3 regions of the Streptomyces sp. NPDC055400 genome follow, and region 3 is predicted to be linked to each of the others. Evidence: riboswitches for the same ligand, from Rfam matches in the RefSeq annotation. Region 3 holds a riboswitch; each other region holds the start of a gene.
What was found. A riboswitch is a leader RNA that binds a small molecule or an ion and turns the genes downstream of it on or off. The one in region 3 is predicted to bind cobalamin.

Region 1: another riboswitch for cobalamin. It lies ahead of ACWIGU_RS16940 (CbtB domain-containing protein); the one in region 3 lies ahead of ACWIGU_RS08070 (HoxN/HupN/NixA family nickel/cobalt transporter).
Region 2: another riboswitch for cobalamin. It lies ahead of ACWIGU_RS19695 (cobalamin biosynthesis protein); the one in region 3 lies ahead of ACWIGU_RS08070 (HoxN/HupN/NixA family nickel/cobalt transporter).

The regions. Positions count from the first base shown of each region.
Region 1 covers NZ_JBSHLM010000005.1:598,976-609,091, forward strand. The annotation lists gene ACWIGU_RS16900 (nucleobase:cation symporter-2 family protein) at 1-89, opposite strand, end outside; gene ACWIGU_RS16905 (amidohydrolase family protein) at 86-1,543, opposite strand; gene ACWIGU_RS16910 (2OG-Fe(II) oxygenase family protein) at 1,652-2,599, opposite strand; gene ACWIGU_RS16915 (pirin family protein) at 3,151-4,116, opposite strand; gene ACWIGU_RS16920 (tetratricopeptide repeat protein) at 4,238-4,591, shown strand; gene ACWIGU_RS16925 (methyltransferase) at 4,791-5,975, shown strand; gene ACWIGU_RS16930 (histidine phosphatase family protein) at 6,057-6,647, shown strand; gene ACWIGU_RS16935 (CbtA family protein) at 7,187-7,945, opposite strand; gene ACWIGU_RS16940 (CbtB domain-containing protein) at 7,966-8,187, opposite strand; cobalamin riboswitch at 8,225-8,379, opposite strand; gene ACWIGU_RS16945 (dihydrolipoyl dehydrogenase family protein) at 8,788-10,116, opposite strand, start outside.
Region 2 covers NZ_JBSHLM010000007.1:65,249-75,364, forward strand. The annotation lists gene ACWIGU_RS19685 (anion permease) at 1-976, shown strand, start outside; gene ACWIGU_RS19690 (hypothetical protein) at 992-1,213, shown strand; cobalamin riboswitch at 1,324-1,465, shown strand; gene ACWIGU_RS19695 (cobalamin biosynthesis protein) at 1,577-2,518, shown strand; gene ACWIGU_RS19700 (cobyric acid synthase) at 2,515-4,026, shown strand; gene cobN (cobaltochelatase subunit CobN) at 4,023-7,703, shown strand; gene ACWIGU_RS19710 (putative cobaltochelatase) at 7,700-9,757, shown strand; gene cobO (cob(I)yrinic acid a,c-diamide adenosyltransferase) at 9,757-10,116, shown strand, end outside.
Region 3 covers NZ_JBSHLM010000002.1:791,840-801,955, forward strand. The annotation lists gene ACWIGU_RS08025 (hypothetical protein) at 1-53, shown strand, start outside; gene ACWIGU_RS08030 (phosphatidylglycerol lysyltransferase domain-containing protein) at 40-1,779, opposite strand; gene ACWIGU_RS08035 (alpha/beta hydrolase) at 1,937-3,163, shown strand; gene ACWIGU_RS08040 (YybH family protein) at 3,310-3,792, shown strand; gene ACWIGU_RS08045 (class I SAM-dependent methyltransferase) at 3,789-4,514, opposite strand; gene rho (transcription termination factor Rho) at 4,926-6,083, shown strand; gene ACWIGU_RS08055 (GNAT family N-acetyltransferase) at 6,144-6,632, shown strand; gene ACWIGU_RS08060 (inorganic diphosphatase) at 6,681-7,220, shown strand; gene ACWIGU_RS08065 (ArsR/SmtB family transcription factor) at 7,256-7,618, opposite strand; cobalamin riboswitch at 7,708-7,931, shown strand; gene ACWIGU_RS08070 (HoxN/HupN/NixA family nickel/cobalt transporter) at 7,961-9,055, shown strand; gene ACWIGU_RS08075 (YoaK family protein) at 9,098-9,805, shown strand; gene ACWIGU_RS08080 (hypothetical protein) at 9,897-10,116, shown strand, end outside.

The DNA.
Region 1 (10,116 bases), on a different contig from region 3:
GTACGGGTGCCCGGCGAATCCGTCGGCCCCTTCTCGTCGGCCGCGTGCGTGGCCGGAGTACCGCCCGGTGCGTGCGTCGTGTCCGTCATGACGTCCCCTCCAGTCGTCCTGTCCTGTGCCGCCACGGTGTGGTCAGCGTGCCGAAGCCGGCGCGCTCCACCAGGCGGTGCGCCCGTTCGCGGGCCCTTGCGCTCAGCGCTTCCTCGTCGATGCCGGGGCAGTGGCCGTCCTCGTAGACGACCCGGCCGCCGACCAGCGTCATCACCACGTCGCCCGCGCGGGCCGAGTACACCAGTGCCGACACGGCCCGGTGCACGGGCTGCACCGCCACGCCGGTGAGGTCCACGACCGCCAGGTCCGCCAGGGCGCCGGGGCGTAGGACTCCGGCGTCCGGGACACCCGCGCACCGGGCACCATCGCGGGTGGCCGCCTGCAGGACGTCCTCGCAGCGCGCCCCGGCCGGGTCGAGGGTGGCCAGGCGCTGCGCGAACAACGCCTGCTTCATTGCCTCGAACATGTCCTGCCGGCCTCCGGCGCTCGGCCCGTCCGTGCCGAGCGCCACCACCGCGCCGGCCTCGCGCAGCGGCCTCCAGGGCATCGTGCCGGAGGCCAAGTAGGCGTTGGAGCAGGGATTGTGGGCGACGTTGGTGCCGACCGCGCCGACCGCCGACGTCTCCTCATCGTCGAGCCACACGGCGTGGGCGAGGGTCGCACTCCCGTCGAGCAGGCCTTCGCGCGCCAGCCAGGTCACCGGGCGTACACCGTGGATGTCCAGGTAGCTCTGGGGGTCCTTGGCACCCTCACTGCAGTGGGTGTGCCACCGAGTCCCGTGCTCCCTGGCGAGGGCAACCGCGCCGCGGACCAGGTCCTGGTCGGCGTAGGAGAGGTTGAGCGGGCCCGGCCAGACGCGGACGCGGGCGTCGGGGCCGCGGGCCGCCATGCACTGACGGGTCAGGTCCAGTTCCTCGGCGGTTCCGTACCGGTGGAGCGCGTCGGGCAGGCCACGCGCGTCCGCCACCTTGGTGCGGTCGCCGAGCATGCCCCGGGCGACCGCGCCGCGCAGCCCCACCTCCTCGATGGTGTCGGCGACGGCCAGAACGGTCTCGGGGTCGCTGGGCGCGTAGTGGTGGTCGACGACGGTGGTGATGCCGGCGCGGGCCGCCTCGACCGCGCTCAACCGGACGGCGGTCTGGGCGTCCTCCGCGTCGAGATGTATGGCGTAGGGCCACATGAACTGGTTGAGCCAGGGCCAGATCGATTCGCCGTCACCGATCCCGCGGGCGAGGGACTGGAAGAGGTGGGTGTGGGCATCGGTGAAGCCGGGCACGATCGCCCGGCCCCGGCAGTCGACGGTACGGCGCGGCTGCCAGCGGGCGTCGACCTCCTGGGCCGGGCCGACGTCGACTATCCGGTCGCCGTCGACGGCCACCGAGCCGACGGTGTATACGGTGCGCTCGTCGTCCACGGTGACGACCTCGGCGCCGGACAGGAGGAGAGCACAGGGGCGCGGTCCGGGCTGTTGTTCGCGCAGTGGTTCGGGCATGGGAGTACCCCGCTTTCGGTCCGGGGGTGGGCGACCGCCGCCACGGCCCACGCGCATGACGAGGGCGCGGCGGCCGGCCGCCGGAGGCAGAACGGCGGAGGGGCGGGGTCAGCCGCCGAAATTGGCGGCGATGCGCTGCCGCAGGTAGTCCTCGGCCGTGATCGGGGCGTGCCGCCCGTCCGGCGAGCTGATCACGGCGTCCCGGTCGGCCTGGGCGAAGTAGGCGATCGAGTAACGCGGTCCATGGTCGCCATCGGGCGCGGGCGGGGCGACGCGGTGGAAGTTGGACAGCAACCGGTCGCCGCTCCATCGCATCAGCATGTCCCCGATGTTGCAGGTGATCAGGTCGGAACTGGCCGGCACCGGGGTCCAGGCCCGGGTGTCGGCCTCGCTGCCGGGGCACACCTGCAAACCGTCCTGACCGTCCCGCTGGAAGAGCAGGGTCAGGCAGTCGAAGTCGGTGTGGGCCCCGGCCCGCCAGGCACCGTCGGAACGTCCGCGGGCCTCCTCGGGGACGGCGTAGTAGTGCAGCAGGCGCAGCGTGCTCTGGTGAGCCGGGCTTGCCGGGTCGTGCCGTTCGGCGAAGAAGTCCCGCGCGAGACCGAGGCGTTCGGCAAAGCAGGACAGGACCTGCATGGCGAGAGCGTGGCAGCGCGCCTCGAAGCCCAGGAGCGTGTCGCGGAAACCGGCCGGTTCGTCCTCGTCCGGCCACAGGCCCGCCATGTGCGGGCGGGTGAGCTGGTAGGACTCCTTCTCGTCGGGCGTGCCGGTGGAGGGGCGCACCTGACTGCGGTACTCCCAGCCGGCGTTGAGGTCCTTCTTCAGTGCCTGCCCGCGCTTGATCTCTTCCGGAAGCGCGAAGTATGCCTCGGCGGCGGCGAACGCGGCATCGGTCTCGATGCCGGCGAGGCCGTGGCCGGACAACTGGAAGAAGCCGGTCTCCGTGGCGGCCTGCCACAGCTCGTCAGTGATCTCGGCGCGGCGGCGGTCGAAGTCCGTCAGGTCGACGACCTTGATTTCCCGCGCCTCGGTTGCGGTGCCCGCGGCCCGGCCCATGAGCCGCTCCCGGTCGAGTTCCGCTTCCGCGTTCGGGACGGCCGGTGCGTAGTGATTGGTGGGCAACGTGGTTCTCCCTGTTCGGGGTGGCCCGGGCTGTGCCGGGCGCACGGGGGGAACGAAGCGCGGTCACCGCCCCCGACGCTTCCACCGGCCCGCTTGCGGCGGACCGGGCACGCTCGCGCCCGGCCGTACTGCCGGACGCGACGTGAGCTGGCAGCCCTCGGGCATTTCCCGGCCCGTTGGATGCTGCGCGATGCCTGGAAGTCTTGCCGCCGGTTGTTACGGGGCCGCTACACCGGGTGTCGCTCGCGTAACGGTCTCCCGTACACCGCACCCGCGGCGTACGTCGCCCAAGGGGCCCATACAGCGAGTTGCCCCTCGAACGTCACGGCTGGAACGGATGGCCTCCGACCCTGCCCATGGTCAGTGGTACCGCGCCCGAGTGGCCCGGAACACCCCCGGGGGTTCCGCGGTGCGCATGGGGCGCCGACGGGCCTCGACTTCACCGCCTGCCCGGCCCCGTATAGTTCACGCCGCAAAGATGCAGTTCAACGCACTCGGCCTCGAGGCTTCAGCGGTACGGGCGGCAACTGCGGCGCAGCCAGCGGCTCCCCGTCGTACCCCTTCACCTCCCCGAACCTCGACCCGCCCATCCAGTCTTCGCGGGCCTGAGTGATGTCATCCTGCGACCGGCCGATGAAGTTCCACCACATGATCAGTTCCTCGTCGAACGGCTCGCCGCCGAGGAGCATCAGGGAAGCGTCCGACTCGGCGCGCAGGGGGAGTTCGGTGCGGCCGCAGCCCAGGTAGAGCATGGAGCCGGGCAGGACCGGTACGCCGTCGACGTGAGCCTCGCCCGACATGGACAGGACCGCGTACTCGAAGTCCGGCTCGAGGGGGACGCTGAGATCGGCCCCGCGCGTGAGGCTGAGGTCCGCGCCGACGATGGGCGTGTACGTCGTGCCGGGTGACGCGGCGCCGTCGAGCTCGCCGAGGATCAGGGTCGCGCTCAGACCGGGGGCCGTGACCTTGGGCAGGTCGGCGTGGTGCTCGAAGCGGGGTTCCGTGTGGCGGTGGCTGTCCGGCAGGGCGACCCACAGCTGCGCGCCGTGCAGCAAGCGGGCGTGCGGGCGCGGGCTCTCCTCGGAGTGGCTGATGGCCCGTCCGGACGTCATGAGTCCCAGCTCGCGGGGCCTGATCGTCTGGAGGCTGCCCGTGGAGTCGCGGTGCAGCACCTCCCCCTCGTGCAGCCAGCTCACCGTCTGCAGCCCCATGTGGGGGTGTGGCGGCACCTGCATGCCGGGTTCGTCGGCGATGTCGTCGGGCCCGTAGTGATCGACGAAGGCCCAGGCGCCGACCATGCGGCGGCCGAGGTTCGGAAGCAGCCTGCGGACCTCGGTGGACTCGCCGAGCTTCACGCGCCGGGGGGAGAGGAGTTCACGTACGGGCTCCGCCACGACGAAGCCCCGGCCGCCGCACATGGTCGGCACCGCCTCGCGATCAAGATTGCTCATGGCTCACAACCTAGACCCGTCCCGGCCGTCCCGTCAGGCACGCGTACGGGTGGACCCGCGCGCTCACCAGGACGGAATATGCGCCGGGTCCGTGCCGTTGACAGCGGTCGAGGAGGCACCAGTGGTGAACACGGTCAACTACTACACGCAGGGCACCCCGGCGGAGCGCTGGGAGCGCGCGCGGAAGTTCTTCGACGCCAAGGAGTACACGCTCGCGGCGCAGATCCTCGACGACCTGCTCGCCGAGATCCCCGAGCAGGTGGCGGCGCGGCTGCTGCTGGCCCGCGCGTACTACCACTCGGCCCAGCTGGGCCGCGCCGAGGCCGAGCTGCGCACGGTCGTGGAGCGTGACCCGGTCGAGCACTACGCCCGTCTGATGCTGGGCCGCACCCTGGAGCGCCAGGGCCGCCACGAGGAGGCGGGACCGCATCTGCGGATGGCGGCCGCGTTCGCGGGCGACTTCGGCGACGCCTGAGCGGTACGGCAGGGGACCGTGTGAGCGGTACGGCGGGACCGCCTGAGCCGTGCGGCCGGGACCGCCTCAGCGGTACGGCCGGGGGCGCCCTGTCCGTACGGTCGGGGGCCGGCCGTACGGACGGTCGGCCCCGATTCGGGCACGCTACGGCCCCGCCCCCGGCCCCGCTGATCTGCGGCTCCGCTAGCCTGGCGGGACGATGAGCAACCGTTTCGAGACGTCATGGGGCGAGTTCGACCTCGCCCGCTTCCCCGAGGATCCCCGCGACCCGCTGCGCGCGTGGGATGCCGCGGACGAGTACCTGCTGCGGCATCTCGCCGACAGCGCCACCGGTCTTGCGGGGTCGGTGGTCGTGATCGGCGACCGGTGGGGCGCCCTCGCCACGTCCCTGGCCGGGCACTGCGACCGGCCCACCGCGATCTCCGACTCCTACCTCGGGCAGCGCGCGACCCGCGCCAACCTCGACCGGGCCGGCTTCGACGAGAACGCCGTGCGCCTGCTGACCACCCAGGACACCCCGCCGGAGCGCGTGGACGTCCTGCTCGTACGCGTCCCCAAGAGCCTGGCGCTCCTCGAGGACCAGCTGCACCGCATCGCGCCCGCCGTCCACGAAGACACCGTGGTGATCGGGACCGGCATGGTCAAGGAGATCCACACCTCGACGCTGAAGCTGTTCGAGCGGATCATCGGCCCGACCCGCACCTCCCTCGCCGAGAAGAAGGCGCGGCTCATCTTCACCACGCCGTTCCCGGCGCTCGCCCGGCCGCGGAACCCGTGGCCGCACACGTACGCACTGCCCGACGGCGTCGGCCCCGTGTCGGGCCGGACCGTCACCAATCACGCCGGTGTGTTCTGCGCCGAGCGCCTCGACATCGGCACCCGTTTCCTGCTCCAGCACCTGCCCCGCAGCGAGGGCGCCGAGCGCGTCGTGGACCTGGGCTGCGGCAACGGCGTCGTCGGTACGGCCATGGCGCTGGAGAACCCGCGCGCCGAGATCGTGTTCACGGACGAGTCGTTCCAGGCGGTGGCGTCGGCCGAGGCGACCTACCGGGCGAACATCGACCCCTCTGAACACCCCGAGGCGAGGGCTGAGTTCCTCGTGGGTGACGGTCTCACGGAGCTCCCCGCGGGCAGTGCGGACCTCGTCCTCAACAATCCGCCGTTCCACTCGCACCAGGCGACGACCGCCGCCACGGCCATGCGCATGTTCTCCGACGCGCGGGACGCGCTGCGTCCGGGCGGTGAGCTGTGGGTCATCGGCAACCGCCACCTCGGCTACCACGTGAAGCTGCGCCGCCTGTTCGGCAACAGTGAACTCATCGCCAGCGACCCGAAGTTCGTGGTCCTGCGCGCCGTCAAGAAGGAGCGCGAGCCGCGTTCATAGGCGCGCCGGGCGCCACGAGGGGGAGGCGCGGGCACGGCACGTTGCCCGGTCGCCCCACGCATCAAGGACAGGACCGAACCCGTGACCAGCCGCGTCACCTTGATCTCTGCCGCCACGAGCCGGTCGCTGCGGGAGGCCCGGTTCGATGACGGGTGTCCGCTCGACGCGAGCGCCGCGGCACGGGCCCGGGCGGCGGCCGGTTCCCTGCCCGCGGCCGAGCGGCTGCTGGTCTCCCCCACGGTGCGCTGCCGGGAGACGGCGACGGCCCTCGGACTCGCCGCCGTCGAAGCGCCGGAGCTGGCCGGGCTCGACGTGGGCCGTTGGCGGGGCCTGACGCTCGACGAGGTGAGCGCCGAGGACCCGGCCGGCCTCGCCCTCTGGCTCTCCGAGCCGGCCGCCGCGCCGCACGGCGGGGAGTCCGTACGGGCCCTGTGCGAACGGGTCGCGCGCCGGCTGGACGCGTCGGCGGAGCTCGACGGCCGGACGCTCGCCGTGGTGGAGCCGGAGGTGGTGAGGGCGGTGGCCGTCACGATCCTCGACGCGCCCGGATCGGCGTTCTGGCGGCTCGACGTACCGCCCCTGACGGCGACCGATGTCAGCGGGCGCTCCGGGCGCTGGAATATCCGGCTCGGACGGGCGCTCGGCCCGCCCGAGGACGGCGCCGGGAGCTGACCCGGAGCAGACCCTGAGTAGACCACCTGCTCATCGCTGCTCCCTACTGGCTCGACGGTGAGCAGCACTCCCTTCCAACTGCCTCCGGAGGCCCGCCCGTTGAAGCCCGATGCCGCAGGAGCAGTGCCGCGAGCGCACACCGCAGGCAGTCGCTGTCCGTCGCTCTCGCGGGTTCGTCCGCCTCGCCGTCCGGACCTTCGCTCCCCCGTCGGTCCCGCGGGCCGTGGCACCCGTGCGACGGGCAGCCGACCAGTGACTCGATCTCCCTCAGCAGCTCCTCGCTCTCTTTCGCCCGCTGCGCCAGGACGCGTAATCGCGCGCTCTGACCGCCGATCTGCCGCCTGCCGGCGATCAGTTGCTCGTACTCCTCCAGGGTCAGCGCGACCGCCTCGCGGCCGCCGAGTGTGATGTGGCGCGGTTGGGGGTGTCTGGCCACGCGGGTCTCCGCCCTCGGAAGAAAGCGAGAGGGCCGACCGGATGGTTCCGGCGGCCCTCTGCGCTCGATCGCCTGTCTGGGTCCGGGCTGTGGCGCGGTTCTCTCAGCGGGGTACGGGAGTTGCCTTGCCGCACGCGACGGCCTCGGCGCGCGGGGCGAGCTGACGCTGCGCCAACTCACCGAAGATCAGGCCGAATCCGGTCCACATGGTGAGCTGGATGGCGAGGGCCGAGGTGCGGAACCGCCACAGCAGCGTGGCGGGGAAGTCTCTCGGCACTTCGTTGACGACCGGCAGGAACGCGTACGCGAGCCCGATCGCGAGGACGAAGAAGGCGACCGCGGCCACGGTGGCGTACCAGGTGCCCAGGCGGGGAGCGAGCCGTTTCCCGATGATCACCGCGGCGAGGACGAGGAGCACGCTGAGCAGCATCATCAGGAAGTACAGCGTCGTGCGCTTGCTGATGGTGCCGGGATCGCCGACGGACGGCGGGTTGGCGGGGTACTTCAGGAACGGCACGACGTACACGGCGAGCAGGGCCGTGCCGGCGAGCAGGAGTGCCGTGGCCCGTGGGGTGAAGCGGCCGACGCGTCCGAGCGCGAAGCAGTACGCGAGGGCGGCGATGCCGCCGAAGGCGATGCCGTAGAGCAGCATGCCGGTGGCGAGGCCGCCGGTGGACTGCATGCTGCGGCTGACGACTTCGACCTCGTGGTGGTGCGCGGGTGCGTGGGCCTCCTCGTAGCCGATGGCGCTGTCGACGCTGGGTTCGCCGAGGAGGTAGGCGACGATCAGGGCGAGCAGGCCGGCGCCGAGGCCGGCGAGCATGCCGCGTACGAGAAGGTTTCTCACTGTTGCGGAGTTCATGAGCTTTGCGGCGTCCCTCGTCAGTGGCAGGGGAAGCCGAGCAGGTGGCGGGCGTCGTGCACCCATTCATGCACGCCCTCGCCCGAGACGACGGCCGTGGCGCCCTGCTCGGCGCCGACGAAGTAGAGAAGGACCAGCATCAGGATGCCGAAGAAGACCGCCCAAGGGGCAATCGCCTTCAGGGGCAGTGCTGCGGGAAGAACGGGGGTGGTGGCTGTCGGCTGAGCGACGGTCTGCGCCATGGCAGGACCTCCTCTGGGAGTTCGCGTCCCATCTCGGTGGTGCACAAGTACGACAGCTGCGGGTCTGACTCGCGAGGTCCTTGCCCGTCCGGGCGAGTAGCTCGTCTCACAGTGGCGCGACCGTGCCGGATTCCCACCGGCTTCCGCTTCGCCGTCGTCGATATCGGAGAGACCGTACCGCGTGCGGAGCGCACGGCCAAGACCGGGCCGCCCGGCGTGACCTTGGCCATGACCGGCACCAGGACGTCCTGACCTGCGGTTTGGCAAGTCTCCCTCAGGACGCGGAGGTTCTCAGGAAGCGGATGTACGGGCGCTCGCCCGGCTCGGTGGCCTCGGAGGCCCGGGCGATCTGGACGCGCCGGCGCTCGCCGCCGGACAGGTGTGCCAGTCGCGGTGCGCGCGGTCGGTGAGACCGGTGCGGGCGAGGGCGGACATCCACTCGCCGCGCGTGCCCGGCGCCGACGAGGCTGCGACCCTGCTGCGCAAGGGACTTGAGGCGATTCCCGCCGAGTGGCTCTCCGCGTCCTGGCCCCGGGGTGAGACTGTCCGGGCGGGGGGCATCGTGTCTCGCCCGGACAGCCACGCGCAGAGGGACATCCCTCAGCCGCGGTACGTCTCCAGCAGCCTCAGCCACACCTCGCTCACCGTCGGATACGACGGGACCGCGTGCCACAGGCGGTCGATCGGGACCTCGCCCGCGACGGCGACCGTCGCCGAGTGGACGAGTTCGCCGACGCCCGGGCCGACGAACGTCACGCCCAGGAGGATCTCGCGGTCGAGGTCGACGATCATGCGGGCCCGCCCGCGGTAGCCGTCGCCGTACAGACCGGCCCCCGCCACCGAGGCGATGTCGTAGTCGACGGCGCGGACGCGGTGGCCCGCCGCCTCGGCCTCCGCGAGCGTGAGGCCCGCCGAGCCCGCCTCGGGGTCGGTGAAGACGACCTGCGGGACGGCGGAGTGGTCGGCGGTCGCCGCGTGGGCGCCCCAGCGGTCCGTCTCCAGGAGCGGGATGCCCTGGGCGCGGGCCGCGATGGCCGCGCCCGCGATACGGGCCTGGTACTTGCCCTGGTGGGTCAGCAGCGCGCGACGGTTCACGTCCCCGACCGCATACAGCCAGGTGCTGCCCTCGACGCGGAGGCTGTCGTCGACGGGGAGCCAGGAGCCGGGTTCGAGGCCGACGGTCTCCAGGCCGATGTCTTCGGTGCGGGGCGCGCGGCCCGTGGCGAAGAGGATCTCGTCGGACTCCAGGGTCGAGCCGTCGTCCAGGGTGGTGACGACGGTGCCGCCCTCCCGGGTGACCCCCTTCACGGAGACGCCGGTCCGTACCTCCGCGCCGGCCTCGACGAGGGCCTGGGTGACCAGCTCGCCGGCGAAGGGCTCCATCCGGGACAGCAGCCCCGACCCCCGTACGAGCATCGTGACCTGCGAGCCGAGGGCCTGCCAGGCCGTGGCCATCTCCGCGGCGACGACTCCGCCGCCCACCACGACGAGACGGCCCGGCACCTTCTGCGCGCTGGTGGCCTCGCGGCTCGTCCACGGCTCTACGTCGGCCAGGCCGGGGAGGTCGGGGAGCGCGGCGCGCGTGCCCGTGCAGACCGCGACCGCGTGCCGCGCCGTGAGGACCTGCTCGGTCCCGTCGGGCCCGGTGACCGCGACCCGGCGGGGGCCCGCGAGGCGGCCCTTGCCCCGGTAGAGGTCGGCACCGATGGCCTCCAGCCAGCTCACCTGGCCGTCGTCCTTCCAGTGTGAGGTGTACTCATCACGGCGGGCGAGGACCGCGGGCGCGTCCAGCGGACCCTCCACGGACCGCTGCAGACCCGGCAGACGCCTGGCGTCGGCCCGTGCGATGACCGGGCGCAGCAGGGCCTTGCTGGGCATGCACGCCCAGTAGGAACACTCGCCGCCGACCAGCTCGCTCTCCACCACCGC
Region 2 (10,116 bases), on a different contig from region 3:
GCTGGTGGGCCTGCCCTCCAGCTCGTCCCACGCGCTCTTCGGCGGCCTTATCGGCGCCGCCGTCATGTCGATGGGCTGGTCGTCGATCGACGGCGGCACGGTCGTCACCAAGATCCTCCTGCCGGCCGTCGCCGCGCCGCTCGTGGCGGGCATCGCCGCGACGCTGGCCACCCGGCTGACGTACAAGATCGGCAGCAAGACCGATCAGAAGGCGACCGCCAAGGGCTACCGCGCCGGGCAGATCGCCTCCGCGGGCCTGGTCTCGCTGGCGCACGGCACGAACGACGCACAGAAGACGATGGGCATCATCACGCTCGCCCTGATCACGGGCGGCGTCCTCAACCCCGGTGCCAACCCCCCGATGTGGGTCATCGTCTCGGCGGGTACGGCCATCGCGCTCGGTACATACCTCGGCGGCTGGCGCATCATCCGCACCATGGGCAAGGGCCTCACGGAGCTCGCGCCGCAGCAGGGCTTCGCCGCCCAGACCAGTGCCGCGACCGCGATCCTCGCCTCGTCGCACATCGGCTTCTCGCTCTCCACGACGCAGGTCTGCTCCGGCGCCGTGATGGGCGCGGGCCTCGGCCGCAAGGGCGGCGTGGTCCGCTGGTCGACCGCGACCCGCATGTTCATCGCCTGGGGCCTGACCCTGCCGGCCGCCGGCCTGGTCGGCGCGGGCGCCGAGTTCCTCACCAAGCAGGGCACGTGGGGCGTCGCCGTCACCGCGCTGCTCCTGATCGCCGGCGCGGGCACCATCTGGGCGCTGTCCCGGCGCAACTCGGTCGACCACACGAACGTGACGGACGACGACACCGAGGTTCCGGCGGAGCCCGCCGGCGTCGTGACCACCGCGATCGCGGCCGTCACCCCGCCGCCCGCCGGCACGGTCGCGGACCTCGGCACCGACGTGAAGACCACCATCCCCGCCCCGCCCGCCCCGCCCTCGGCGGAGTCCGCGCGACCGGCCACGGTCTAAGGAAGCAGCAGCGCTATGCACATCGACTGGGCAGCACTCGGCTCCGTGTTCGGAGTCAGCCTCGTGATCACGGTGGCCCTCGTGGGCCTGTTCACCCTCGGCATCGTCGGGCTCACCAAGCGGGAGTCGGCGGCGGCCCAGGGCGGTTCGGCGGGGCTCGCCGTCTCCGGCGCGTACGCCTGCTTCGCCCTGTGCGCGGCGGCCGTCGGCTACGGGATCTTCCTGATCGTCGCCTGACCGGAGGTAACCGGCAGGAGAGCGGGGTGCGGGACGCGAAGGCGTCCGGCACCCCGCTTCGTGTGGGCCTCAGCACACTCTCCCTTCGCAGGTCAACGGCAAGTTGACGGGCGTTCGCGGGGCGTGGTGGACTTCCGGGGCCATCTACGGCAGCAGGAGAGGAAGCCGGTGCGAATCCGGCGCGGTCCCGCCACTGTCACCGGGGAGTGATCCCCGCGAGCCAGGAACTCTCGCCGCCGGTCTCTTCCAACCAGGGCGTGGACACCCTGAGTGAGGACATATCGCCATGCGCGGCTGCCAGTTGCGGGTGCTCCCGCCCAGAACGAGTACAAGGGTTCCCCTCGCCGTAGCGGCGGGCTGACCGTGCGGGCCGAGCGCGTCTTCGCGTACGGCAGCGCCGCCGGACTCCTCGGCGACCTCCTGATCGGCGATCCGCGCCGCGGGCATCCGGTCGCCGCGTTCGGGCGGGCCGCGGGCGCCGTCGAGCGCGTGCTGTGGCGTGACCACCGCGGGTGGGGCGCCGTGCACACCGCCGTGTGCGCCGGGGGCGCCGCCGTCGCCGGCGGCCTCGCCGCGCGCGCCGTGCGCCACTCCCCCGCCGCCTCCGCCGCGCTGACCGCCGCCGCCACCTGGGCGGTCGTCGGCGGTACGTCGCTGGGGCGCGAGGCGCGCGCCATCGGGGGCGCGCTGGCCGCCGGTGACGTGGACGCGGCGCGCGAGCGGCTGCCGCATCTGTGCGGGCGTGACCCGCAGGCCCTGGACGCGGACGGGATCGCGCGGGCCGTCGTCGAATCCGTCGCCGAGAACACCTCCGACGCCGTCGTGGGCGCGCTCGTGTGGGGCGCCGTCGCCGGCGTCCCCGGGCTCGTCGCGTTCCGCGCCGTGAACACGCTGGACGCCATGGTCGGGCACAAGTCGGCCAGGTACCGCCGCTACGGCTGGGCCTCCGCGCGCCTCGACGACGTGGCGGGCTGGCCGGGAGCGCGGCTGACCGGCGTGCTCGCCGCGGTCGCCGGCGGCCGTCCGCGCGGCGCGCTCACCGCGTGGCGCGAGGACGCGCGGCTGCACCCGAGCCCCAACGCCGGTGTCGTCGAAGCCTCGTTCGCGGGGGCGCTCGGGGTGCGGCTCGGCGGGACTCTGTCGTACGGCGGGCGGGTCGAGCACCGGCCCGTACTGAACGCGTCGGGCCGGGCCGTGGAGACCGCCGACGTCGAGCGGGCGGCGCGGCTGTCGCGCCGCGTGAGCTGGCTGGCCCTCGGCGTGTGTGTCGCCGGGCGGGCACTGTTGCGGAGGGGGAAGTCGTGAGTGGTGGCGGACTGCTGGTGGCAGGGACCACGTCCGATGCCGGGAAGAGCGTCGTCACCGCGGGGATCTGCCGGTGGCTGGTGCGGCAGGGGGTGAAGGTCGCGCCGTTCAAGGGGCAGAACATGTCCCTCAACTCCTTCGTCACGCGCGAGGGAGCCGAGATCGGGCGGGCGCAGGCCATGCAGGCGCAGGCCGCCCGCGTCGAGCCGAGCGCCCTGATGAACCCCGTGCTGCTGAAGCCGGGCAGTGACCGGAGCAGCCAGGTGGTGCTCATGGGCAAGCCGGTGGGCGAGTTGAGCGCTCGGGGCTACCACGGGGGACGGCAGGCGGCACTTCTGGACACCGTCGTGGGATGCCTGGAGGAACTCCGGGGCAGCTATGACGCCGTGATCTGTGAAGGGGCGGGATCGCCCGCCGAGATCAACCTGCGCCGCACCGACATCGTCAACATGGGGATCGCCCGGGCCGCGCGGCTGCCCGTGCTCGTGGTCGGCGACATCGACCGCGGCGGCGTCTTCGCGTCGTTCTTCGGCACGACGGCGCTGCTCGCGCCCGAGGACCAGGAGCTGCTCGCCGGCTATCTGGTCAACAAGTTCCGCGGGGACGTCTCGCTCCTCGAGCCCGGCCTCGACATGCTCAAGGACCTGACCGGGCGCCCCGCGTACGGGGTTCTCCCCTTCCGGCACGGCCTCGGCATCGACGAGGAGGACGGGCTGCGCGTGTCGCTGCGCGGTTCCGTGCGCGAGTCGCAGACCACGGCCCCGGTCGGCGAGGACGTGTTGCGCGTCGCCGTCTGCGCCGTCCCGCTGATGTCGAACTTCACCGACGTGGACGCCCTGGCCGCGGAGACGGGCGTCGTCGTGCGGTTCGTCGACCGGGCCGAGGAGCTCGTCGACGCGGACCTGGTCGTCGTGCCGGGAACGCGCGGCACCGTCAAGGCACTTCAGTGGCTGCGCGAGCGCGGCCTCGCCGGCGCCCTCGCGCGCCGGGCCGCCGAGGGCCGGCCGGTCCTCGGGATCTGCGGCGGCCTCCAGGTGCTCGGCGAGCGCATCGAGGACGACGTCGAGTCGCGCGCGGGCGCCGTGGACGGGCTCGGGCTGCTTCCCGTACGGGTGCGGTTCGCGCGCGAGAAGACCCTCGCCCGGCCCGTCGGCGAGGCGCTCGGCGAGCGCGTCGAGGGCTACGAGATCCATCACGGGGTCGCCGAAATCACGGGCGGAGAAGCCTTCTTGGACGGGTGCCGCGTCGGCTCCGTCTGGGGCACGCACTGGCACGGCTCGCTGGAGGCGGACGGCTTCCGCCGGGCGTTCCTGCGCGAGGTCGCGGCCGCCGCGGGCCGCCGTTTCGTGCCGGCGCCCGACACGTCGTTCGGCGCGCTGCGCGAGGAGCAGCTCGACCGGCTCGGCGATCTGATCGAAGAACACGCGGACACGGACGCGCTGTGGCGGCTCATCGAGTCCGGCGCTCCGTCAGGACTGCCTTTCATTCCACCGGGAGCGCCCGCATGAGCACAGTGTTGTTGTTGTCGACCGCAGACACCGATCTGCTGGCGGCCCGGGCCTCCGGCGCCCCCTACCGGATCGGGAACCCGACCCGCGTCGACGTGCAGAGCGAACTGCCGGAGCTGCTCGACGGCGTCGACATCGCCGTCGTACGGCTCCTCGGCGGCAAGCGCGCCTGGGAGGACGGACTCGCGGCGCTGAAGGCTTCCGGGGTGCCGACGGTCCTGCTCGGCGGCGAGAGCGTCCCGGACGCGGAGCTGATGGCCGAGTCGACCGTGCACGCGGGCGCCGTGGCCGAGGCGCTGCGCTATCTCGTCGAGGGCGGTCCCGGCAACCTCGTCGAGCTGGCCCGCTTCCTCGTCCAGGACGTGCTCCTCAACGGGCACGGCCGGGCCGGTGACGCGCAGGAGCGGCACAGCGCCGAACCGCAGAAGATGCCGGAGTACGGGGTGCACGGCCGCCGTGCCCGCGTCGAGGGCCGTCCGACCGTCGGCGTGCTCTTCTACCGCGCCCACGAGCTGTCCGGGAACACCGCGTTCGTGGACACGCTGTGCGACGCGATCGAGGCGCGCGGCGTCAACTCCCTCCCGGTGTACTGCGGTTCGCTGCGCGGCGCCGACCCCGGCCTGTACACGCTCCTCGGCGAGGCCGACACCCTGGTCGCGACCGTGCTCGCGGCGGGCGGTGCACACGCCTCGCAGGCGTCCGCGGGCGGCGACGAGGAGGCCTGGGACATCGGCGCGCTCGCCGACCTCGACATCCCCGTCCTCCAGGGTCTTTGCCTCACGTCGTCGAAGGCGGCCTGGGAGGCGTCGGACGCCGCCCTGTCGCCGATGGACGCGGCGATGCAGGTCGCGATTCCCGAGTTCGACGGCCGGATCGTCACGGTGCCGTTCTCCTTCAAGGAAGAGGGCCCCGACGGCGTCCCGGTGTACGCGGCCGACCCCGAGCGCGCCGCGCGCGTCGCCGGGATCGCCGTGCGCCACGCGCGTCTCGGCCACAAGCCGAACGGCGAGAAGAAGCTCGCCGTCGTCTTCACCGCCTACCCGACCAAGCACTCGCGGGTCGGCAACGCGGTGGGCCTCGACACGCCCGCCTCCGCCGTCCGTGTCCTGGACGCGCTGCGCGAGGCCGGTTACGGCGTCCACGGCTACCCGGACAACGGTGACGAGCTGATCCACCGGCTCATCGAGGCGGGCGGCCACGACGTCGAGTGGCTCACCGAGGACCAGCTGGCGTCGGCGCCCGCGCGCGTGCCGCTCGCCGACTACCGCGCCTGGTTCGACAAGCTGGCGCCCGAGCTGCGCGAGGCGATGCTGGAGGCGTGGGGCGAGCCGCCGGGCTCCCTCTACGTCGACGGCGACGACATCGTGCTCGCGTCGCTCCAGTTCGGCAACGTCGTCGTGATGATCCAGCCGCCGCGCGGCTTCGGCGAGAACCCGATCGCGATCTACCACGACCCGGACATGCCGCCGTCGCACCACTACATGGCCGCGTACCGCTGGCTGGAGAACAGCTTCGGCGCGGACGCCGTCATCCACATGGGCAAGCACGGCACCATGGAGTGGCTTCCGGGCAAGGGCCTCGGCCTGAGCGGGAGTTGTGCGCCCGACGCCGTCCTCGGCGAGTTGCCGCTGATCTACCCGTTCATCGTGAACGACCCGGGCGAGGGCACGCAGGCCAAGCGCCGCGGGCACGCCACGGTCGTCGACCACCTGGTGCCGCCGATGGCGCGCGCCGACACGTACGGCGACCTCGCGAAGCTGGAGCAGCTCCTCGACGAGTACGCGCTCGTCTCGGACCTGGACCCGACGAAGGCGCCGGCCGTGCGCGCCCAGATCTGGACGCTGGTCAAGGCCGCCGAGCTCCACCACGACCTGCATGTCGACGAGCAGCCGGACGACGGCGACTTCGACGAGTTCGTGATGCACATCGACGGCTATCTGTGCGAGATCAAGGACGTGCAGATCCGCGACGGTCTGCACATCCTGGGCGGCGGGCCGGTCGGCGAGCCGCGGGTGAACCTCGTGCTCGCCGTGCTGCGCGCCTCGCAGGTGTGGGGCGGCACCGCGAACGCGCTGCCCGGCCTGCGGGCCTGCCTGGCCGAGCACTTCGGCCTGGTCGAGAAGGAGCTGCTGGGCGAGCCCGGCGCCCCCGTGAAGGTGCCGGCCGAACTGACGGGCCTCGTCAGCGGTCCCGCCCGCAGCGCCGCCGACGCGATCGACCTCCTGGAGCAGCTGTGCCGGCGCGCGGCCGAGGGCATGGAGGAGCGCGGCTGGGACGCCGCGGCCGTCCCCGCGCTCGTCCGGGACGTCGTCGGGACCGAACTCCCGGACGCCCTGGCCGTGTTGGAGTTCGCGTGCCGTGAGGTCGTGCCGCGGCTCGCGCGTACGACGGACGAGATCGGGCACATCCTGCGCGCGCTCGACGGCGGATACGTGCCCGCGGGACCGTCCGGGTCGCCGACGCGCGGCCTGGTCAACGTGCTGCCGACGGGCCGCAACTTCTACTCCGTCGACCCGAAGGCGATTCCGTCGCGGCTGAGCTGGGAGGTCGGGCAGGCGCTCGCCGACTCGCTGGTGGCGCGCTACCTCGCCGACACCGGCGAGTACCCCAAGTCCGTGGGCCTGACGGTGTGGGGCACCTCCGCGATGCGTACGCAGGGCGACGACATCGCGGAGATCCTCGCGCTGCTCGGCTGCCGCCCGGTGTGGGACGACGCCTCGCGCCGGGTCACCGGCTTCGAGATCGTGCCGGCCGCCGAGCTCGGGCGCCCGCGCATCGATGTGACGGTCCGTATCTCCGGCTTCTTCCGCGACGCGTTCCCGCACGTCGTGGGCCTGATCGACGACGCCGTGCAGGCCGTCGCCGCGCTCGACGAGAGCGCCGAGCACAACTACGTACGCGCCCATGTCGAACAGGACGCCGTCGAGCACGGCGACCGGCGGCGGGCCACGGCCCGCATCTTCGGGTCGAAGCCGGGCGCGTACGGCGCCGGGCTGCTGCCGCTGATCGACGCCCGCAACTGGCAGTCCGACGCGGACCTCGCCGAGGTGTACGCGGTGTGGGGCGGTTACGCGTACGGGCGCGGGCTCGACGGGCGGGCGGCGCGCGGCGACATGGAGACGGCGTTCCGCCGCATCAACGTGGCGGCGAAGAACGTCGACACGCGCGAGCACGACCTCGTCGACGCCGACGACTACTTCCAGTACCACGGCGGCATGGTCGCCATGGTGCGGCATCTGACGGGCGCCTCCCCCGAGGCGTACGTCGGCGACTCCGCCGTGCCCGACCAGGTGAAGACCCGCACGCTCGGCGAGGAGACCCACCGGGTGTTCCGGGCGCGTGTGGTCAACCCGCGCTGGATGGCCGCGATGCGCCGCCACGGCTACAAGGGCGCCTTCGAGATGGCCGCCACCGTCGACTACCTCTTCGGGTACGACGCGACGGCCGGCGTGGTCGACGACTGGATGTACGAGAAGCTGTCGGCCGAGTACGTCTTCGACGCGGAGAACCAGGACTTCATGAAGAAGTCCAACCCGTGGGCCCTGCGCGGCATCACCGAGCGGCTGCTCGAAGCGGCCGAGCGCGGCCTGTGGGCCGAGCCGGACGCGCAGACGCTGGAGCGGCTGCGGGCCACGTATCTGGAACTTGAGGGCGACTTGGAGGGCGACGACCAGTGAGTACCCCCTATCCGTTCACCGCGCTCGTCGGGCAGGACGACCTGCGGCTCGCGCTGCTGCTGAACGCGGTCAGCCCCGCCGTCGGCGGGGTGCTCGTGCGCGGCGAGAAGGGCACGGCCAAGTCGACGGCCGTACGCGCTCTTTCGGCGCTCATGCCGGAGGTCGAGGTGGTCGCCGGGTGCCGTTTCTCGTGTGCGCCCGACGCGCCCGACCCCGCGTGCCCGGACGGGCCGCACGAGACCGGACCCGGCACCTCACGTGCCGCGCGCATGGTCGAGCTGCCCGTCGGCGCGTCCGAGGACCGGCTCGTCGGCGCGCTCGACATCGAGCGGGCGCTCGCCGAGGGCGTGAAGGCCTTCGAGCCCGGACTCCTCGCCGACGCACACCGCGGGATCCTGTACGTCGACGAAGTGAACCTGCTGCACGACCACTTGGTGGACCTGCTGCTGGACGCGGCCGCGATGGGCGCCTCGTACGTGGAGCGCGAGGGCGTGTCCGTGCGGCATGCCGCACGCTTCCTGCTCGTCGGCACCATGAACCCCGAAGAGGGCGAGCTGCGGCCTCAGTTGCTCGACCGGTTCGGCCTCACCGTGGAGGTCGCCGCCTCCCGCGAACCCGACCAGCGCGTCGAGGTCGTCAAGCGGCGCCTCGCCTACGACGACGATCCCGAGGGCTTCGCCGGGAAGTGGGAGCAGGAGGAGTCCGCCGTGCGGGCCCGGATCATCGCGGCACGCGAACTCCTTCCGTCCGTTCGGCTCGGCGACGCCGCGCTGCGGCAGATCGCCGCGACGTGCGCCGCGTTCGAGGTCGACGGGATGCGCGCGGACATCGTGATGGCGCGTACGGCGACGGCGCTCGCGGCGTGGGCGGGCCGCACGGATGTGCTGGCCGAGGACGTGCGGCAGGCCGCGCTCCTGGCTCTGCCGCACCGCAGGCGCCGCAACCCGTTCGACGCGCCGGGGCTCGACGAGGACAAGCTCGACGACACCCTGGAGGAGTTCGGCAGCCAGGATGACGAACCGGATCCGGACGGTGACGGTGACGGTGACGGCGGCGGGGACGGGCCCGGTGGCGGGGGCGGGCAGCCGCCCCAGGACGCGCCCGAGGGCAGCGGCTCCGACACGGGCGGCGACCAGGCCGCCGACATCCCTGCGCAGGGCGAGCCCTCCGAGAGCGGCGAGCGGAAGGCTCCCGCGGGCGGCGGCGAGCAGGCGGCCGCCCGGGCCTGCGAGCCCTTCCGTACGAAGATGCTGAGCGTGCCCGGACTCGGTGAGGGTGCCGCCGGGCGGCGCTCGCGGGCCCGCACGGAGCACGGGCGTACGACGGGTGCGCGGCGTCCGCGCGGCGCGCTCACCAAGCTGCACCTGGCGGCGACCGTGCAGGCCGCGGCCCCGCACCAGCGGGCGCGGGGGCGTTCCGGCCCCGGGCTCGTGGTGCGGCGTGACGATCTGCGGCAGGCGACCCGGGAGGGCCGCGAGGGCAACCTCGTGCTCTTCGTGGTCGACGCCTCCGGGTCGATGGCGGCGCGGCAGCGGATGAGCGCCGTGAAGGGCGCTGTCCTGTCGCTGCTCCTCGACGCGTACCAGCGGCGGGACAAGGTGGGGCTCGTGACGTTCCGCGGGTCCTCGGCCGATGTGGCGCTGCCGCCGACGTCCTCCGTGGACGCGGCCGCCGTACGGCTCGAGTCGCTGCCCACCGGTGGACGTACACCGCTGTCCGCGGGGCTCCTCAAGGCGCACGACGTGCTGCGCGTGGAGCGACTGCGGGACCCGGCGCGCCGGCCGCTCGTCGTCGTGGTGACCGACGGGCGCGCGACGGGCGGTCCTGAGCCGGTGGCGCTCGCGGGGCGTGCGGCGCGGCTGCTCGCCGCCGAGGGAACGGCGTCGGTCGTCGTGGACTGCGAGTCGGGTCCGGTGCGGCTCGGGCTCGCCGGTCAGCTGGCGGGCGAGCTGGGCGGGACGGCGGTGACGCTCGACGAGCTGCGGGCCGACTCGATCGCCGGGCTCGTGAAGGACGTACAGAGTGGGCAGTCGAACAGCAGGAGGGTCGCGTAATGCCTCAGGGACAGCCGAGTGTCGTGCCGGACGACGGGCTCACGACGCGGCAGCGGCGCAACCGGCCGCTCGTCGTCGTCCACACCGGCATCGGCAAGGGCAAGTCGACGGCGGCGTTCGGACTCGCCCTGCGCGCCTGGAACCAGGGCTGGCCGATCGGGGTGTTCCAGTTCGTCAAGTCGGCGAAGTGGAAGGTCGGCGAGGAGAACGCGCTGCGCGTCCTCGGCGCGAGCGGCGAGGGCGGGAGCGTCGACTGGCACAAGATGGGCGAGGGCTGGTCCTGGGTCCAGCGTGACGCGCAGATGGACAACGAGGAGAAGGCCCGCGAGGGCTGGGAGCAGGTCAAGCGTGACCTCGCC
Region 3 (10,116 bases):
CGCAGGCCGTGCTCGCCCTGCTGATCAACCACCTGCTGGTCACGGGGTGGTGACCTTCACCGGCTGCTCCTCTCGGGCGTCGGGCCGGTTCCGCAGCAGCTGCCTCAGCCGCTCCGCCGGCTGCGGCAGGACGACGAACGCCTCCGCCTGGAGGCAGGCCCAGCTGATCCTCGGCAGGTCGCGCACCGTCGGATAGACGACGAAGCGCGGCTCCCACTCCGGGCAGAACTTCGCGTTGAAGCGGTACAGGGACTCGATCTGGAACCAGCGCGACAGGAACACGAGCAGCCCCCGCCACACCCGCAGCACCGGTCCCGCGCCGAGGCGCTCGCCGCGCGCGAGAGCGGCCCGGAACACCGCGAAGTTGAGCGACATGCGGCGCACCCCGAGCCCGGGGGCGCCGCGCAGGGCGGCCACGATGAGAAGTTCGTTCAGGCCGGGCTCGGCCGTGCGGTCGCGGCGCATCAGGTCGAGGGAGAGACCGTCCTCGCCCCAGGGCACGAAGTGGAGCAGGGCGCGCACACGGTCGTTGCCCGCCTCGTCGTCCTGGTGGGCGGTGACGACGACGCAGTCCCCGTCGTCGGGGTCGCCGAACCGGCCGAGCGCCATGGAGAACCCGCGTTCGGTGGCGCTGCCCCGCCACGCGGCTGCGGCCTCGCGCAACCGCTTCTTCTCCTCGTCGGGCAGTTCGCTCACGCGCCGCATGCGGCAGCTGTAGCCGGCGCGTTCGATGCGGTTGACCATCTGCCGGACGTTGCGCATGGTGCGCCCCGAGAGGCTGAAGGCCTGACAGTCGACGATGGCCTCGTCGCCCAGCTCCAGGGCCCTGAGGCCGCCTTCGCGGACCCAGACCTGCCCGCCGAGTTCGCTGCACCCCATGACGGCGGGAGTCCAGGCGTGCAGGGCGCACTGCCGCAGGAACTCCTTGATGGCGCCGGGCCAGGCCTCGTAGTCGCCGATGGGGTCGCCCCCCGCCAGGGCGACGCCGGACACCACGCGGTAGGCGACGGCGGCCTTGCCCGAGGGCGAGAAGAGGACACGCTTGTCGCCGCGCAGCGCGAAGTAGCCGAGCGAGTCGCGCCGCCCCTCGTCGGCCAGCAGGGCGCGCAGCCGTTCGTCGCTGTCGGCGGGGCGCAGGGTCACAGGCCGCAGGGCGAGATAGGCGCTGGTGGCGGCGGTGACCACGCCGAGCGCCAGCAGCGAGAAGTACACGATGTCGCCGGCCCGGTGGCTCCTGTACGCGATGGGGCCTGACGCACCGAGCAGGCCGTAGCCGACCTCCTGGACCCGGTCGGCGAAAGTGATGGCGTGGCCCGCCTCCTGGTTCGCGCGCACACCGACGACGAGCAGGCCGAGCCCGAAGCTGCTGCCGCCGAGGACGACGAGGTTCCACAGGGCGCGCGTTCTGCCGCGCGGGTCGCCGAGCGCGTAGAACTCCTCGCGGTAGGCGACGAGCGCGACACACAGGACGACGGAGACGGTCGCGGGGATCAGGGCGTGGTGCCGCACGCCCTGGACGAGCGCGCTGACCGCGAGCAGCCCCACCGCCGCCTCCCAGGCGCGCCGTTTACGCCGGCGCAGACCTCTGGCGAGCATCACGAGCAGCAGTCCCGCGGCGAGCGCGGCGGCGCGGGCCACCTCCTCGGCGAGGCCCGGCACGTAGGGCGCGATGCGCTCTATGCGGGACTCCTGCATGTGCGGGGAGATCGCCGACGCGATGTCCAGAATTCCGATGACCAGGCACGTGTGACCTGCCACGGCGGCGGGGCGTTGTTTCACAGTGACCGAGCGTAGGAGTGCTCCACGTCGCTGGAGTAAGAGCGACACAGGAGCACGGTAAGAACGCGGTGGCCGGCAAACCTTCCCCGGCCGTCGCGCCTCTTTCCCGGTGAAAACTGCCGAACAGCGCACATGACGGCTGAAAGTTGAGGAAACCATGGGCCTGACGAGCCGGGCACTCGAATACGCGACGGTGCTGGCCGCCCTGGTGTGTGTGGCGCTCACGGTCTGGGTGTGGCCACGGCTCGCCCGGCGCGGGCCCGCCGCCGTGCTCGGCCGGCTCGGCGTGATCGGCGCGACCCAGCTCACGATCCTCACCGCGTTCGCCGTCGCCGTGAACACGGACTTCGAGTTCTACGGCTCGTGGGACGAGCTGCTCGGCCATGTCGACAAGGCGCCCGCCGAGGTCACGGCGCTAGGCCACGGCGGCATCTACACCACGGTCGGCGCTGTGCGCGGCCGTCTGGTGCAGCCTGCCGGGCCGCAGGGCCTCGACCGGGTGAAGGGGATTCCGCACGGGCCCGCGGCGGAGGTCGGCCGGGTCGAGTCGGTCAAGATCGTCGGACGGCGCAGCCGGGCCCTGAACCCGGCCTTCGTGTTTCTGCCGCCGCAGTACTTCCAGAAGCAGTTCCACCGCCAGCGCTTCCCCGTGATGGTCGCGATCAGCGGCTACCCGGGCGGCATCATGAACCTCGCCCGGTATCTCCAGGTCCCCCAGACCGCGGACCGGCTGCTGCGGGAGCACCGGATGCAGCCGACGGTGGTCGTGATGGTGCGCCCGACGATCGCGCCGCCCCGTGACACGGAGTGCGTGGACGTGCCGGGCGGTCCGCGGGCCGAGACGTTCTTCACGAAGGACCTGCCGGAGGCGCTCAAGCAGTCGTACCGCGTGGGCCACGACCCGAGCGCGTGGGGCGCCCTCGGATACTCGTCGGGCGGCACGTGCGCACTCCAGCTCACCCTGCGCCACCCCGGTGTGTACACGTCGGCGGCCGCGCTCTCGGCGGACTACAGGATCGGCGACGACCTGACGACGGGCAGCCTCTTCGGCTCGGGTCCCGACGCCGCGCGGCGACAGCGCGAGCACGACCTGTTCTGGCGCCTGGAGAACCTGCCCCTGCCGCGCGTGTCCGTCCTCGCCGCCAGCAGCAAATCGGGCGAGAAAAACTACAGCGACACGATGAGGTTCCTGCACGCGGTCAAGCCGCCCATGACGTCGGCCCGGATCATCCTGCCGCGCGGCAGCCACCACTTCACGACATGGCAGCGGGAGATCGCGCCGGCCATGCAGTGGATGAGCGGCCAGCTGACGTTCCCGCAGGACACAACGCCCTCACCGCACCGCCCGCCCACGCCACAGGCCGCGAGCCGGCCGCACCCCTAGGGCCTGCGTCCAGAGCCTGCGCCGGTATCCCGCCCACCTGCCTGTCGCTCCGGCCCGACCGGTCACCCGTCACCGACGACCGGTTACGGTGGCCTGGCATCCGCGTCGCCCGGCGCGCCTCCCCCGTCCGACCAGGAGCAGCCCTCATGCCCGAGTCCGCCGTGTCCGCCCGCCCCGCACTGGCCAGGCCGGGCGCGGCGCCCGGCGACGTGGCCGCCGTCTGGTCCGTCGTGACCGGCATGTACGAGGCGTACGCCACCGGGGACCGCGCCCAGATCGACGCCCGGCTCGACCCGGAGGCGACGATCTGGGACCCGGCCACCGAGCCGCTGCTGCTCGGCAAGCCGGACCTGGACCGGGTGCGGGACGAGCGGCCCGAGTCCGGGGACGGGCCCGTGGGGAGCGGACTTCGCCCGTACGACCCGGTCGTCGACGTCTTCGGTGACACGGCGGTCCTGCGCTACTGGCTGCGCGTCGCGTACGCGCCCGGCCCGGACGGCACCCCGCTCCGTCCCGAGCTGCTGCGGAACACGGCGGTCCTGCGCAAGGACCCCGCGGCCGGCCGCTGGCTGATCGTGCACCTCCACGAGGACGTACGGCAGGCGGGCGGGGCGCCCGAGACCGCCTAGCGGAGCGCGCCGGTCTTCGTGGCCAGCAGGAGGCGGCACCGGGGGCTGCCGTCGGAGCGCTCGCCGAGTTCGGGCAGTGCCTGGAGCTCCACGCCGAAACCGGCCGCGACCAGCTCGCTCCGTACATCGCCGAGGCGGAAGCCGCGGTAGTACATGACGAAGGGTGGCCGCCACAGCGCGTTGCGGACCCGCATCGCGCCGTCGAAGGCCAGCATCGACCAGTAGCCGCGGGAGCCGGGCCGCGCCGGAGCCGGCACCGGGAACGCGAAGCGTCCGCCCGGCCGCAGTACGGAGTGGACCTGGGCGAACAGCGCGGGCCGCTGCCGTGGCAGGAAGTGGCCGAACGCCCCGAAGCTGACGACCAGGTCGAAGGCCGGCCCGAAGGGCAGCGCGAGGGCGTCGGCGCGCACCAGGTCCGCGCCGCTCGTGCGGGCCGCGCGGCCCGCCGTGAGCATGCCCGCGCTGATGTCGACCCCGACGGGCCGCTCGCGGCACACCTGCCGCAGCACGCCGAACCCCGCGCCGGTCCCGCAGCACAGGTCGAGTCCGCGCTCGAAGGGGCCCATGCGGCGCAGGGCACGGGCGACCGGTGCGAGCACCGACCGGGGCGTGCGGAACGGCGTGCGGTCGAACTTGGGGGCGAGCAGGTCGTAGCCGTGCTCGACGGAGGACAGCGCCTGGACGGCGAGCTCGCGGACGGTGGGGCCTTCGGGTGCGAACATCGTGGCTCAGCTTAGGCCGCGCCCGGGGCCACAGGGGCTGTGGTGGAGGGTTCGAGCAGGGCTCCCGGGCCGGGTCGGCACCGCGGCCCGTGACGTAAGCCCTTGCCGGACGGCGCCCTCATGGTGTTACAGTGCGGATGGCACATGTGCTAGCCGCCTCTTCGGCGCCGGTGCCAGTCTCCCTCTCCGAATCGCCGCCACAGCGGGATTCGTCGAATCGATGTCAGCGATGCGCCAGGCGGCGCCGACGCGCCGTACCCCGCATCGCTTCTTCCCGGCCACAGGCTTCTCAGGGCTTTCACGGGCCTCTTCGCCCGCCCGCCTCGCGGGGCGTGCAGTCACCGCCCCGATCCCGCCGGATCCCACCTCACTCATGCTCTCGTACGAACGTCCTCGAAAGGACCGATTCCGATGACCACCACACTCGAACCCCCCACCACAAAGGCGTTCACGACGCAGCCGAAGGAGGTCGCGGTCCAGGCCGCGGGCGTCCTCGACACCTCGGGCAACGGGCCCGGGTTCCTGCGCCTCGCCGACCTCCTGCCGACGTCGCACGACGTCCAGGTTCCGACCACCCTGATCCGCCGACTCGGCCTGCGCAAAGGCGACTTGATCCAGGGGACCTGCGGCAGGCCGCGCGTCCTCGCCGAGGTCGGGCAGGTCAACGGGTGCCCCGTCCAGGAGCTGCGCGGGCGGCCCCGGTTCGGTGACCTCACTCCCCTGCACCCGCGGCAGCAGCTGCGCCTCGAAACCGCGAAGGGCGGCGTGACACCCCGCGTCGTCGACCTGTTCACCCCCATCGGCAAGGGGCAGCGCGGGCTGATCGTGGCGCCGCCCAAGACCGGCAAGACGGTGCTGCTCCAGCAGCTCGCCGCGTCCGTCGCCACGAACCACCCCGAGGCCCATCTGATGGTGGTGCTCCTCGACGAACGGCCGGAGGAGGTCACCGACATGCGGCGCTCGGTGCGCGGCGAGGTCTTCGCCTCGACCTTCGACCAGCCCGCGAAGGCGCATATCGCGCTGGCCGAACTCGCCGTCGAGCGCGCCAAGCGGCTCGTCGAGGACGGCCGTGACGTCGTCATTCTCCTGGACTCCCTGACGCGCCTGTGCCGCGCCCACAACAACACGGCCTCGTCCGGCGGCCGTACGCTCAGCGGCGGTGTCGACGCCTCCGCGCTGATCGGCCCCAAGCGGTTCTTCGGCGCGGCGAGGCTCGCCGAGGAGGGCGGCTCGCTCACCATCCTCGCCACCGCGCTCGTCGACACCGGCTCCCGCGCCGACGACTACTTCTTCGAGGAGCTCAAGAGCACGGGCAACATGGAGATCCGCCTCGACCGCGGCCTCGCCGAGCGCCGGATCCACCCCGCCGTCGACCTCACCCAGTCCGGCACGCGTCGCGATGAACTCCTCCTGCCTGAGGCCGAGTTGGCGGTCGTACGCGGTCTGCGGCGGGCGCTTCAGTCGCGGGACGGACACGCGGGGCTCGAGACGCTCGTCGAGCGGATCCGGCAGACACCGGACAACGCGACGTTCCTGCGGCAGGTGCAGTCCACCGTTCCCACCGCGTGAGACGCCCGGCACGCACCGTCCCGGGTCGATCGGCGCGGCAGAATGCGTAATACTCTCACCATGACTTCGAGCATTACTGCTGCGGGAAGCGCGGGGGACGGCGGGACGGTCCGGGTGCGCCGGGCGACCGCCCGTGACGCCAAGCGGCTGACCCGGCTCGTCCGCACGTCACGCGCCTACGAGGCCCCGTACGCGTCGATGGTGGCCGGCTACCGGGTGGGGCCCGACTACATCGAGGCCCATCGCGTCTTCGCCGCGGTCGGCGCCGATGACCTGGTGCTCGGTTTCTACGCGCTCACGCTGGTGCCGCCGGAGCTCGACCTGATGTTCGTCGCCGACGCGGCGCAGGGACTCGGCATCGGGCGGCTGCTCGTCACCCATATGAAGGACGAGGCGCGCGCGGCAGGACTCACCTCGGTCCGCGTGGTCTCGCACCCGCCCGCCGAGGGCTTCTACCGCAGCGCGGGAGCCGTACCCACCGGCACGGTCGCCGCCAGCCCGCCCGCCGTGATGTGGGACAGGCCCGAATTGGAGTTCCCGATCGGCTGACGCGCCCGCGCTCCCGGGGGGACACTCGGGGTGGACGAGGAGGCCGGCTTGGACAACGAGGTCCGACACACCGACGCAGCCCACGGCACCGACGCGGTCCACGCGTTCGACGTCACCGTGGAGATCCCCCAAGGCTCCCGCAACAAGTACGAGATGGACCATTCCGTCGGCCGGATCAGGCTCGACCGGATGCTGTTCACCTCCACCCAGTACCCCGCGGACTACGGATACATCGAGGGCACGCTCGGGCGGGACGGCGATCCGCTCGACGCGCTCGTCCTGGTGGGCGATCCGACGTTCCCCGGCTGCACCGTCGAGTGCCGCGCCATCGGCATGTTCGTGATGCGGGACGAGAAGGGCATGGACGAGAAGGTCCTGTGCGTGCCCGCGCACGATCCGCGCCATACCTCCGTGCAGGACATCGAGGACATCCCCGAGTTCGACCGCCTGGAGATCACGCACTTCTTCGAGGTCTACAAGGATCTGGAGCCCGGCAAGTCCGCCGAGGGCTCGCACTGGGAGGGGCGCGACCTCACGTACGCGGAGATCGCCGCCGCGCGCCGCCGGGCCGACGGCCGACAGGACTGAAGGACAGAGGAGCCGGCCACGACGGCGCGCACGTGTCAGTGCGCGCCGTCCGTCGCGCAGTGCTCGAGAAGGTCCGCGGTCGCCGCGTCGACGACGCGGTAGCGCACGATCCTGCCCTCCTTCTCCCCCTCGACCACTCCGGCCGCGCGCAGCAGCCGCAGCGCCTGCGAGACCGCCGGGTCGTTCATGCCCGTCGCGACGGCGAGATCCGACACGGCCAGGGGTCCCGCCCGGTACAGCGCGAGGAGCAGTGCGAGGCGGCGGGGATCGGCGAGCAGGGAGAACCGGTCGGCCCAGGCGCGGACATGTCCGGGCTCACCGATGGCGGCGATGGCTTCGCAGACCCGGTGGCCGTCGATCGTGCGGCGGTCGGCGCGCTCGGCAGGGACGAGATGCATGGCGCCATCCTCGCAGCCACCGATGTGATCTTGAATACCCGCGCACACCTACGCAGCTGTGCAGCCTTGCAGGCGTCGCCGACCGGCCTCTAGTGTGGGCGGGCCGTGGTGCTCGGGAATTCGGTGACGGTCCCTCAAAGGACCCAGACCGAAGCGGCCCTCGCCACTGTGATCGGGCCCCGGGTCCCTCGGCAACGAGACGATCCGGGACGCCTCGCCCCACCACGCCACTGGCTGCCGCGCGCAGCTGGGAAGGCAGGAGCGGACGCGGACACCCGTCAGCCAGGAGACCGGCCACGGCATCTCACGAAGTGATTCCACGAGGTGTTGGAGCGTGACCGCATGGCCCTGCCCGTAAAGTCCCCGGCGACCGGACGCGACGCGTTCCACTGGCGGCGCGAGGACACCGTCCGCACCGCCGGGCTCCTCGCGGTGATCGCCGCACTCCATGTCGTCGCGTTCGGCGTGCTGTTCCTGCTCGTCGTGCCGGAGCACTACGAGGTGGGGTCGAAGGCTTTCGGCATCGGCCTCGGCGTCACCGCGTACACGCTGGGCATGCGGCACGCGTTCGACGCGGACCACATCGCCGCGATCGACAACACCACCCGCAAGCTGATGGCCGACGGCAAGCGCCCGGTGTCGGTGGGGTTCTGGTTCGCGCTCGGCCACTCCAGCGTCGTGGTCGTGCTCGCCGCGCTGATCGCCGGCGGCACCCAGCTCGCCGGGCGGATCATGAACGAGGGGTCCGCCACCCATCAGACGCTCGGCGTCATGGGCACCACGATCTCCGGCTCCTTCCTCTACCTCATCGCGGCGCTCAACCTCGTCGCCCTGGTGGGGATCCTGCGGGTGTTCCGGGCCATGCGCGCGGGCTCGTACGACGAGGCGGAGCTCGAACAGCACCTGGATTCACGGGGGTTCATGAACCGGATCCTCGGCCGGTTCACCAAGTCCATCACCCGGCCCGGCCAGATGTTCCCCCTCGGCTTCCTCTTCGGCCTCGGCTTCGACACGGCGACCGAGGTCACGCTGATGGTGATGGCGGGCAGCGGCGCGGCGGCCGGACTGCCCTGGTACGCGATCCTGTGCCTGCCGCTCCTGTTCGCCGCCGGTATGAGCCTGTTCGACACCCTGGACGGGACGTTCATGAACTTCGCGTACCAGTGGGCGTTCTCGAACCCGGTGCGCAAGGTGTTCTACAACCTGGCCATCACCGGCCTGTCGATCGCCGTCGCGTTCCTGATCGGCACCATCGAGCTCGTGGGCGTCCTGCACGACAAGCTCGGCCTGCGGGACTCGGTGACCGGCTGGATAGCGGAGCTCGACCTGGACAACGTCGGGTTCATCATCGTGGGCCTGTTCGTCGTCGTCTGGGCGGCCGCCATCGGGTACTGGCGGCTCGCGAAGGTCGAGGAACGGTGGGCCGTGCGGACGTGATCCGGCGGGCCGCCGGGACCGGGACTCCGTATGGTCGTGCGCGTGAGTGAAGCCAGCGTTCCACCAGCGGCGCCCGTGCCACGCAGGTCCGCCCTTCCCGCGGCCCTCACGGTCCTCACGGTCGTGAGCGGCTTCGTCGACGCGGTCAGCTATCTGGGCCTCGGCCGCGTCTTCGCGGCGAACATGACCGGCAACGTCATCATCATCGGCTTCGCCGCCGCGGGCGCTCCCGGGTTCTCCGTCCTCGGGTCGGTCACCTCCCTCGGCGCGTTCCTCGCGGGGGCCGTGTGCGCCGGGCGGCTGACCGGGGTGTTCGCCGGGCGGGCGCGGGAGACCTGGGTGCGGTCGGTGTTCGTCACCGAGGCCGTCCTGCTCGCCGTGGCGACGGCCGTCGCGTTCGCGTGGCCGGGCGGGGCTGTGTACGCGCTCATCGCGGTCCTCGCGTGGGCGATGGGGCTGCGCAACGCGACGGTGCGCAAGCTCGCGGTCCCGGACATGACCACGACGGTCCTCACGATGACGCTGACCGGGCTCGCCTCGGAGTCCTCGCTCGCGGGCGGCACCGATCCGCGAGCGGGGCGCCGGATCGTCTCCGTGGTGGCCATGCTGGTGGGCGCCGCGCTCGGCGCGCTGCTCGTGCTGCACCACGGTCTCGGCTGGCCGCTCCTCGTCTGCACCCTGCTCGTGGCGGCCGCCGCGGCCGGATATCGCGAACCGGCCGCCGACGGGGACGACCTCCGATCGGCCTAGTCCTGCGGGCGCCGCCCGCCCGGGCTCACTAGCGTCCTGACCAGGACCGCAGCTCCCCCTGCCGCTGCGGCACAGGGACCGGAGACGCCTCATGTTCTGCCCGATAGCCACCGTCATCACGACAACCGCCTGCCTGACCGCGCTCGCGCCCGGGTCCGTGAGCGCACACGAGCCCGTCAAGGCGCCCGCCTCGGTGACCGCACCCGACGAGGTGAGCCGGACCGACTCGGTGGGCCGGACCGACCCCTTGACCCGAGCCGACTCGGACGACGAGACCCGCGACCTGGGCCCGGACGGCGGAACCCGCGACC